2 regions of the Candidatus Villigracilis vicinus genome follow, and region 2 is predicted to be linked to the other one. Evidence: predicted binding sites of a transcription regulator. Region 2 holds the regulator's gene; the other holds the start of a gene.

What was found. The regulator LexA, encoded in region 2, represses DNA repair genes until DNA is damaged. The targets are predictions, from matches to a motif close to ACNGAACANNTGTTCNGT.
Region 1: recA (recombinase RecA) is a predicted target of LexA. The motif match lies at 2,881-2,898, and genes of this name have one in related genera.

What each region holds. Positions count from the first base shown of each region.
Region 1 covers NZ_JADJDD010000005.1:209,408-214,176, forward strand. Annotated here, with positions in the region: gene IPG80_RS05970 (hypothetical protein) at 1-233, opposite strand, end outside; gene IPG80_RS05975 (DUF4886 domain-containing protein) at 249-1,013, opposite strand; gene IPG80_RS05980 (NBR1-Ig-like domain-containing protein) at 1,116-1,655, opposite strand; gene recA (recombinase RecA) at 1,691-2,752, opposite strand; gene IPG80_RS05990 (M23 family metallopeptidase) at 2,940-4,022, opposite strand; gene IPG80_RS05995 (hypothetical protein) at 4,055-4,769, opposite strand, start outside.
Region 2 covers NZ_JADJDD010000008.1:12,853-17,621, reverse strand. Annotated here, with positions in the region: gene IPG80_RS08345 (DUF2089 domain-containing protein) at 1-111, opposite strand, end outside; gene corA (magnesium/cobalt transporter CorA) at 337-1,323, shown strand; gene lexA (transcriptional repressor LexA) at 1,440-2,117, shown strand; gene IPG80_RS08330 (antibiotic biosynthesis monooxygenase) at 2,226-2,531, shown strand; gene rplL (50S ribosomal protein L7/L12) at 2,599-2,976, opposite strand; gene rplJ (50S ribosomal protein L10) at 3,048-3,578, opposite strand; gene rplA (50S ribosomal protein L1) at 3,804-4,517, opposite strand; gene rplK (50S ribosomal protein L11) at 4,568-4,769, opposite strand, start outside.

The DNA.
Region 1 (4,769 bases), on a different contig from region 2:
ATAGTCTTTAGCAGGTCTGGGTACATGTAAACCGGCATGAGATAGAACGAGATGTAATTCTTCTTGATCTGCACCGAGGCAAAGAAGAGTTCCTTCTTCCACTTTTCGCTGTAGGCGCCATCCAGAATATAATGCCCGGGGACATCTATCTTGATGGTCAATTTTTTTCCATAAGGGACAAGGATGACTTTTAGCTGTTCAAAGATCAGCGGGAATTCATCTTGAGCTGGCATATGTTTATCCTTTTATTATTTGATCAATACTGTTGCTGCGGCTTCCTGTAACTTAAGTGCGACCTCTTTCGATATATTCCCGGGATACGCCAACCCCAGCGGGCTTTCCTGAAACAAAGTTGCATAAAAAACACAAGCTGCAAGATAGGTGCCCATCTCAGAGGGATGATTGCCATCTTCCTGCCATAGCTGAAGATCGGGGTTTGACCTCAAAGCCCGGAACCAGACCATGCCCACATGAACGATGGGAGCGTTAAGCTCATTCGCGATCCGCTGATAGCCCATATCGATCTCATATTGCATCGATTCAAAGTCTGGCATTCCATTTTCTGGAAACCCATACTCGCGTCCCCATGTTTCGAAAAAAATAGGTTGGGCATCATTCGCCCTCACCTTCTTGACGAGGGTCCTCGCTGCCGGGTACATATCATTAACCCGCCAGTATTCGACCGAAGGCAGCTGGCTTTGTTCCTGGAGGACAACATAATCCCATTGACTCGAGGAAAGTGTATTGGAAAGTTCAGGGGAAGAAACAAAGTCGTACAAATGCGCGCCGCCTTCAACAACCATTGCCACTTCCACTTTATGACCGCCTGAACGCGCCAACTCTGAAAATGTTGTGGGGAGATCATTCACAAAGGTCAGACTGTTTCCTACAAATAAAACCCGTAAACAGTCATCGTTGAGATCGTTGCCGCAATGGATGGGACCACAAGCTGTAAGAGACGCGGCCAGTATTAGTGCCAAACTAAGCACCAGGAAACGCACACCTGTTTTCATTACTTTCTCCATTTTATCCGCCCGTGCTGGGTGGAAAATACTACTACTCTCCTCCAGGTACCTCTACATGCATCTCTTGATCGATCATTTCAGAAACTATTCTTATTGCACCACGATTTCCATGTAAACGGTATCCCCAAAAAGGGTCCCATCCGGGGCTGTGGCTTGCCATGTGGTTTGATATGTGCCAGGTTCTTCCGGCGCAGTGAAGACAATGCGCAGCGTAACCTGAACCCCGGAAGCAGCTGGAAAAAGGGGTTGTTCTTCTGTCACGCCGAGGGTATAGCCGCCTACCCATTTCAATTTATAGGTTGAGTCCCAGTTGCAGGTGCCATCGTTTTGAACAAGCCACTGCTTATCGATGTCGGCACCGGGGGCAAAAGTTGTACCGTCTTCCACGGTCAGGTCGTCAAGAAAGGTCAGAAGATTCGTGCATGGACCAGCATCCACTGTGGCGGTAAGGGTCGGCGCGATGGTGGCGGTAATGGATAGAGGCGTCGCTGTTGGGAGGATCAGCGTCGGTGGAGCCGCTGTTGGTGGTCGGAAAGCTGTCGGCGCCGCTTGGGGGGCACAACCAACAACGAGAAAAAAGACCGAGAGAAGAAACAGAACCGGGCGGGAGATGATGCGTAGTTTTTTCATATAAAAAGTGGACACGTTTCCGTGTCCACTCTATTTTACGCTTCTTCTTCGACCGCGGCAGCATCTTCACCACCGCCGCCATCGCCCAAATCGATCGGCAGGGCGATTTCACCAGACATTGATTTCTGGCGAATGACACCTTCGATCTCGTTCATCAGATCGGGGTTGGAGCGCAGATAATCTTTGGCGTTCTCACGTCCCTGACCAATGCGGATATCTCCATAAGAGAAGAATGCGCCGCGCTTCGTGATGACTTCGAACTTGGTCGCCAGGTCGAGCACGTCGCCGCTCTTGGAGATGCCTTCGTTGAACATAATGTCGAACTCGGCGGTGCGGAACGGGGGCGCGACCTTGTTCTTGACGACTTTAACACGAGTGCGGTTACCGATGACTTCCTCGCCCATCTTGATGGACTGGATGCGACGCACATCGAGACGCAGGGAGGCGTAGAACTTGAGCGCCTGACCGCCGGTGGTGGTTTCGGGGTTGCCGAACATGACGCCGATCTTCTGGCGGAGTTGGTTGGTGAAGATGACAGTGGTCTTGGTCTGGTTGATGGCGCCGCTGAGTTTGCGGAGCGCCTGAGACATGAGACGTGCCTGCATACCCATGCTGGCATCACCCATATCGCCTTCGATTTCGTTGCGCGGAACCAGGGCAGCTACGGAGTCGACGATGACAACATCGACAGCACCGGAGCGGACGAGGGTCTCGGTAATTTCGAGCGCCTGTTCGCCGGTATCGGGCTGGGAAACGAGCAGGTTATCAATGTCCACACCGAGGCGGGCGGCATAGACGGGGTCGAGCGCATGTTCCATATCAATGAAGGCCGCGGTACCGCCGCTCTTTTGAGCTTCAGAAACAATATGTAAACAAAGGGTGGTCTTACCCGAAGACTCAGGTCCATAAATTTCAACCACGCGTCCACGCGGAACACCGCCGACGCCGAGGGCAATATCAAGGGAGAGCGAGCCGGTTGGGATGATCTCGGTAACCATGGCATGAGCCTCGCCCAGACGCATGATGGAACCGTCGCCGTAGCGTTTGAGAATATCGCCAACGGCTTTGTCTAAAACAGCCCGTTTGGCGTTATCCATATTTGATGAGGGGGCAGAGTCTGAAGCTGCTGCGCGGGGTTTTCTAGCCATAGTGGATCTCCTTGTATATGCTTAACCACGAAAGGTATTTTCAAAACAAAGGTTGAGTGGGTTAAGGTTTCGAGAGTATAGCACAGATGTTCTGACCGTCAAGGGGTTAAAGATGGGTAAACCATCGGTTACAGAATCACGGCTGAAGCGTGGGAGTGGCAGGTAAATTGCCTGGCAAAAAGTCCAATGTCGGTGCGGGCGGGTGGGCTACATTAAAACCTGTTTTGTCTTTGTAGGTGAAATAGGTCACCTGTCCGGGAAAGATCTCCACCCAGGTTTGCACACGTTCATCATCGTATTTAAATGAAATTTTATAAATGCCGGCTGGAAGGTCACCAAGTACAAAATTTTCCTGGTAATACGGGTCAGAATTGGCAGCGCCTCTCTTTCCGTAGGTCCGCACGGTGAAGGTGCGCGAGGCACGTTCGGGTGCAACCAGGATCTCCATTTGCTGGATCAGCTCCCCTTTTTCATTCATTATGCGCCCAGCCAGTACGCCCCAGCCTTGTGGTGGTGCGATCCACAGCTCGGGGTTATAGGTATAAAAGAAGGAATTATATGGGAAGCGCACCTCAAAGTGGACATGGGGACCCGTGGTAGCGCCAGTCGAGCCGACCAACCCTATTACTTCGCCCGTATCCACATGCTGACCTTTGATCACATTCATCTGGCTCATATGAGCATAGATGGTATAAAGCTGCTGATCGTTATATCCAAAATCATGGCGGATCGCCACCGCCATGCCATAGGGGTCAGTTTCATCACCGGGGATCTCCAGAAACAAACCCCAGTCTGCCCAAACCACGGTACCGGGTCCTGCCGCAAGGATGGGTGTTCCTTCAGGCGAGGGAATGTCTACACCGGTATGCACAATGTTACGGCCAAAAAATACGCCGCCATAACGATAATCCGCGATGGGCCAGTTGGTCTGATCTGCAGCAATAGGGCGGTTGAAGAAAAAGTGATCATATGGCGCGATCGCCCATGGCACTGGGTATAAAGGTGGACGCCAGTTTGTAATAGGTTCCGCCCCTGGCGTAGGCAAACTAAATTGGAAAGGTTGAGGTGACGGAGTAACAAACGCCTCAAATTGGACTTCAGGCTGGTCCTGCGCTTCGACAGCGATCACTGGCGTAGGCGTGGGATTACTTACCCCATAAGTACAAGCAGACAACAATAATAAGAGGAATAACGAAGCGAGTGTTCTTTTAAATGACATGGTTTGATTCAAAGTAGATAACTCGCCAGCGGCTACCCACCAGGAATCACTGTTGGAGGTGTGGGCGTCAGAGTCGGGAACGGTGTTTCAGAGGGCGTCAACGTGATCGTTGGTGTATATACCGGAGTTGGTGTATTACGCGGCGTCCGTGTAGGGCGGATGGTTGGTGTTAAGGTCGGAGTGTTGGTTGGAGTCAGACTAGGCGCCAAAACACGCGTGGGTGTGGTGAGCGCCGCCACCGGGTACAACTCTTGCATGGCTTGGTACCAAGTCAAACCGCCGGTCGCGGCAAAAGTAGTGAAACGCGCGCCTTTGTAATACGTTCGCCAGGTTGGCAAGGCAGGGAGACGCTCCCAACCGTAAGCATACGCAAGAGAAGTCACATCCACCCAGTACCCGGCAGGGACGGGCGCATAATCACCGCCCTGTTCATAGGTGCGCGGATCAAGGTCATACCGTGCATTCAAATTCCAGGGCACATTGTGAATGGGCTCCCCCATCGAACCATCTTGCACGGCGCAGCGAATGTAAACATGCCAATAGGTTTGCGCTCCGATATCTTCACGCAGGGTCACCATCCAACCTGCATTCGCCATCAAAGAGTTGATCGCAAATGCGCGCCCGGTGTAAAGCCAGTCTTCATCCATACCGGGTTCAAGGCTGGTCGTCAATGGAACAAAAGCATTTTCCAAACTGGCAAGTGCATCCCACCCGGCTTCTTGTGAAATGCGCAAACGTAAGGCGTTA
Region 2 (4,769 bases):
CTGCCCCAGAGCAAAGCGACCCTCAAGTGAGGTATCACAACTGGAGCAGTGCAAACGGATGACTTCCAATTCAGATTGACAGATCGGGCAACGGGTTGGTGCAGGTCGCATAATAGACATCTCCGATTTATAATGGGATGGATTTGATTTTTTAAGTAAGAAATTGATATATTCAAGACCATACTTCAGAAAATCAATAAGTTTTTCTCTATTTCTAATAAAATTATACTCATTAAATAAGTTTTGTCAATAACTATTTCAATAAAATTGAGGCGCAAATAAAGATTATTGATTTTCGCTTCAAAATTTCACAAAAATACCTATTGGAGGCACACTTTGATTCGCACTCTATATTACAAACCCGGAAAGCCCATCCGTACCGACATCTCCCCCACTGAATTCTCTAAACTCATCCGCGACCGAAAAGGCGTGTTATGGGTAGATTTCATCGGCGAGCCGGAAGAAAAAGCCGAACCCATTTTGCGCAGCTTTGGCTTCCACCCCCTGGCTATTGATGATGCCTTGCAAGAAACCCACACCGCCAAAATAGACGATTGGGGAGACCATCTTTACATGGTATTTAATATCCTGAATTACAAACATGAACATGGTGTCTTTGAGTCAGAGATCGACGAGCTAGATATTTTCCTTGGGCAAAATTACATCATCACCTTTCATGATCAATTGCTCACCGCCGTGGAAGATGCCTGGGTCGCCTGCCAGCGCGATATACGCCACATACAAGACGGCGCCGATCACCTGCTTTATCGCATCGTCGACTCCCTGGTCATGAGCTACATGCCCCTTGTTGAACAGATCGACACTCAAATCGACCAAATTGAAGACCAAATCTTCGATCGCCCCAAACGGGAAATCCTGGAACAGATATTCACGCTCAAACGCATCCTTCTTACCATGAGGCGGATCCTGCTCCCGCAGCGTGAAGTGCTAAATAAACTGGCACGAGACGATTACCGCGTCATCGATCCGAAAGACCGCATTTTCTTCCGCGATATTTACGACCATCTCGTCCGCCTGCATGACCTCAACGAAAGCCTGCGCGACCTTGTCAGCGGCGCGATGGAGACGTATCTCTCCGTGACCAACAACCGCATGAACGAGATCATGAAGGTACTAACCATTATTACCACCTTCTTTATGCCTATTACCTTCATTACCGGCTTTTTCGGCATGAATTTCTTCGAACCCGTCGCCCACCTGGTCGGCTGGACCAGCCAACAAGTTTTCACTGCCACAATGGCAAGCATACTGGGGCTGCCACTTCTCATGTATTTTTGGATGCGTGGGCGCACCTGGGTCTAACCCGGGTTTCTACCTCGAAAATCCTTGACACAGAACAGGCGTTCGGTTATCATTCCTAGCACAAATGAGCGAATAATGCTCAGTACCTACGCCAGACCACTGGCAGGAGGCTTGAAATGATGATGGTCCGAAAAAGCAAGGGAATTGGCGAGCGCCACCAGAAAATTCTGGATTTTATCGCGTCCTATCAACGCGAGCATAAGCACCCCCCTTCAATCCGTGAGATCGGAGAACATTGCGATATCTCCTCCACCTCGGTGGTGAATTACTATCTTGACCAGTTGGAAAAAGAAGGCTTGCTTGAGCGTGACCGCAAGATTTCACGCGGCATGCGCTTGGTGAACAACAGCCCGCTTGGCGACATGCTCCGTGTCCCAGTGTTGGGCGTCATTCAAGCCGGTGAGCCCATTCCGATCCCCGCCTCTGACTTTAACCCCTTCACCGCAGAAGACACAGTGGACATTGCCACTTCTCTGATGCCCGCCAAAGAAAAGGGCAAGGATCTGTTCGCCTTGAACGTTCAGGGAGACTCCATGATCGACGCCATGATCAACGACGGCGACATTGTAGTTCTCAAACCTACCCAGGAAGCTCGTAACGGTGAAATGGTGGCAGTCTGGCTTTCCGACAAGAACGAAACCACCCTTAAATATTTCTACAAAGAAAAGGATGGGTATCGTCTCCAACCCGCCAACCCCACCATGAAGCCGATCATGATCAAAAAGAACGAACCACTGGAGATCAAAGGGAAAGTGGTAATGGTCATTCGCAAAATGGAACGCATGGCTGCGTAAGCGGTCTAGATTAAAACAAAAAAGAAGCGGTGTACACCGCTTCTTTTTTGTTTTAATGGTGTATTATATTTAATAAGTCTTTATTGGTACAAAGAAAAGAGGTAAACCATGTACGGAACTATAGCTCGATTTCGTGTCAAAAAAGATGTGAACAAGGATCATTTCAAGAAAAGAATGGATGAATTCGACTCATCTCAGATTCCAGGGTGGATAGCAGATTACATTTTTCAAACAAATGCAGACTCCAACGAATACTTTCTAGTTGCGATCTTTACTGACAAGGAGTCCTATCAGGCAAATGCCAACTCCCCATCACAACACGAGCGCTACCTGATCTTCCGCTCCTTCCTCGAAGAAGACCCGGAATGGAACGACGGAACCATTGTCTCTGCCACCGGACCTGGAAAAATTTAAATAGGTGTTAAGAACAAAAAGGACCACCCGAATTCGGGTGGTCCTTTTTGTTTGTTCCTGAAAAAAATTACTCGACGACGACGGCAGCGCCAGCTTCTTCGAGCTTCTTCTTGGCATCCATCGCGGCATCCTTGCCAACGCCGGTGAGCACCTTGGAACCGGCAGCTTCGGCAAGAGCCTTGGCTTCACCGAGACCGAGGGAGGTCAACTGGCGAATGACTTTGATGACATCGATCTTCTTGGCGCCTGCATCCTTGATCACCACATCGAACTCAGTCTTCTCTTCAACAGGTTCAGCGGCAGCGGCAGGACCAGCGGCAGCGACAGCCACCGGAGCGGCGGCGGAAACGCCCCACTTCTCTTCGAGCATTTTCACGAGGTCAGCAGCCTCAAGAACAGAAAGGGTGGAAAGTTCATCCACGAGTTTAGCGAGCTTGTCAGACATTGTTTAGCACTCCTTGCTAAGTAATTAGAAAATTTGAATTTAATGGTGCGAGTTGAACTCGCGACGATAAACTAGGCAGCAGCCTGTGCGCTCTCGGAGCGCGCTTTGATGACAGCAGCCAAACCGCGGGCGGGTTCTGCGAGCGTGCGGACGAGTTTGCCAGCCGGGGCTTGCAAAACGCCGAGCAATGTTGCGCGCATAACGGGCAGCGGGGGCAGGTCAGACAAGGCCTTCACCTGAGCAGCACTCAATGACTTGCCAGCCATGAAACCGCCTTTAACCTTGACGAACTCACTGCCTTTTGTGGCATCGGTCAGGGCTTTTGCAGTAGAGGCAGGGTCTGAGAATGCAAACGAAACAGCCGTAGACTTGACGAGCATGTCACCAGGGACTTCCATGCCATTGTCTGCAAAAACGCGACGAACAAGCGTATTCTTGACCACATGGAATTCACCACCAGCCTCACGGATCTTCGCGCGGAGACTATCGAGCGACTTCATATTCGCGCCGGTATACTCCACGAGAATGACCGCTTCGCTGCGCTTGATCCAGTCGTTATACTGAGCCAGCACTTCTTCCTTGCGTTGCTTTGAAATTGCCAAAGGGTATTCACCTCCTTTCAAATAAAAAGTCTTTGCCACTCACGCAGGCAAAGACTTTTTCGCACTCCCAAAGGGAGACAGCGCGGAGGCGCTGAAATATGCTACTGGGTCTCCACCTGAGCAGGATATTAAGTTCCAGAGTTGGTCTCGAACACCGCACGACCTCTTCAGGAACACCCGCCTTCATCGGCGAAGTGGTTTATTAGGAATTATCGGATGTCTTGCTTATCCGGCTCCATCAATGTGTTCATTGGGATCGACCTTCACGCCGGGTCCCATGGTGGAGGCAACTGTAATGCGCTTGACAAAGTTGCCCTTCGCGCCAGACGGGCGGGATTTGTTGATCGCGTCCATCAGCGCCACATAGTTATCATACAACTTGTCTGCATCGAAAGAAACCTTGCCGATGGAGACATGAATGTTATTGCTCTTATCAAGACGGTATTCCACACGACCAGCCTTCGCTTCCTTGATGGCGCGTTCCATATCCTGCGCCGAAACGACGGTGCCAGCCTTGGGGTTCGGCATCAAGCCGCGCGGACCAAGCACACGGCCCAAACGACCCACCTTACCCATCGCATCAGGGGTGGCGATGGCAACATCGAAATCGAGCATGCCGCCTTCGATCTTCTTCAGAGATTCATCGTCATCTGCAACGAAATCTGCCCCACCTGCGCGGGCAGCCGCAGCGCCATCTGCCTGAGCGAACACCAACACGCGAACCTTCTTGCCCAAGCCGTGCGGAAGCACGACTACATCACGCAACTGCTGGTCAGACTGGCGCGAATCGAGCGTGGTGCGCATGTGAACTTCGATGGTGGAATCGAACTTTGTAATGCTGGTCTCTTTCGCCAGGGCAACCGCTTCCTTCGCGGAGTAGATCTTATCGATATCAACTTTAGCGAGAGCCGCCGTATATTTTTTTCCGTGTTTAGCCATTTTATCCTCCGTGGTACTAGCGGACAGCCCGAAGCCATCCTCCCACAAAATTATTCAACGATCGTAATGCCCATCGAACGGGCGGTGCCTTCGATCTGCAACATGGCGCCTTCAAGGCTGATGGCGTTAAGATCCTTCATCTTCAATTCCGCGATCTCGCGGACCTGGGCACGGGTCACCTTGCCGACCTTTTCCTTGTTCGGCACACCAGAGCCCTTTTCGACCTTCGCGGCTTTACGTAGCAACACCGCA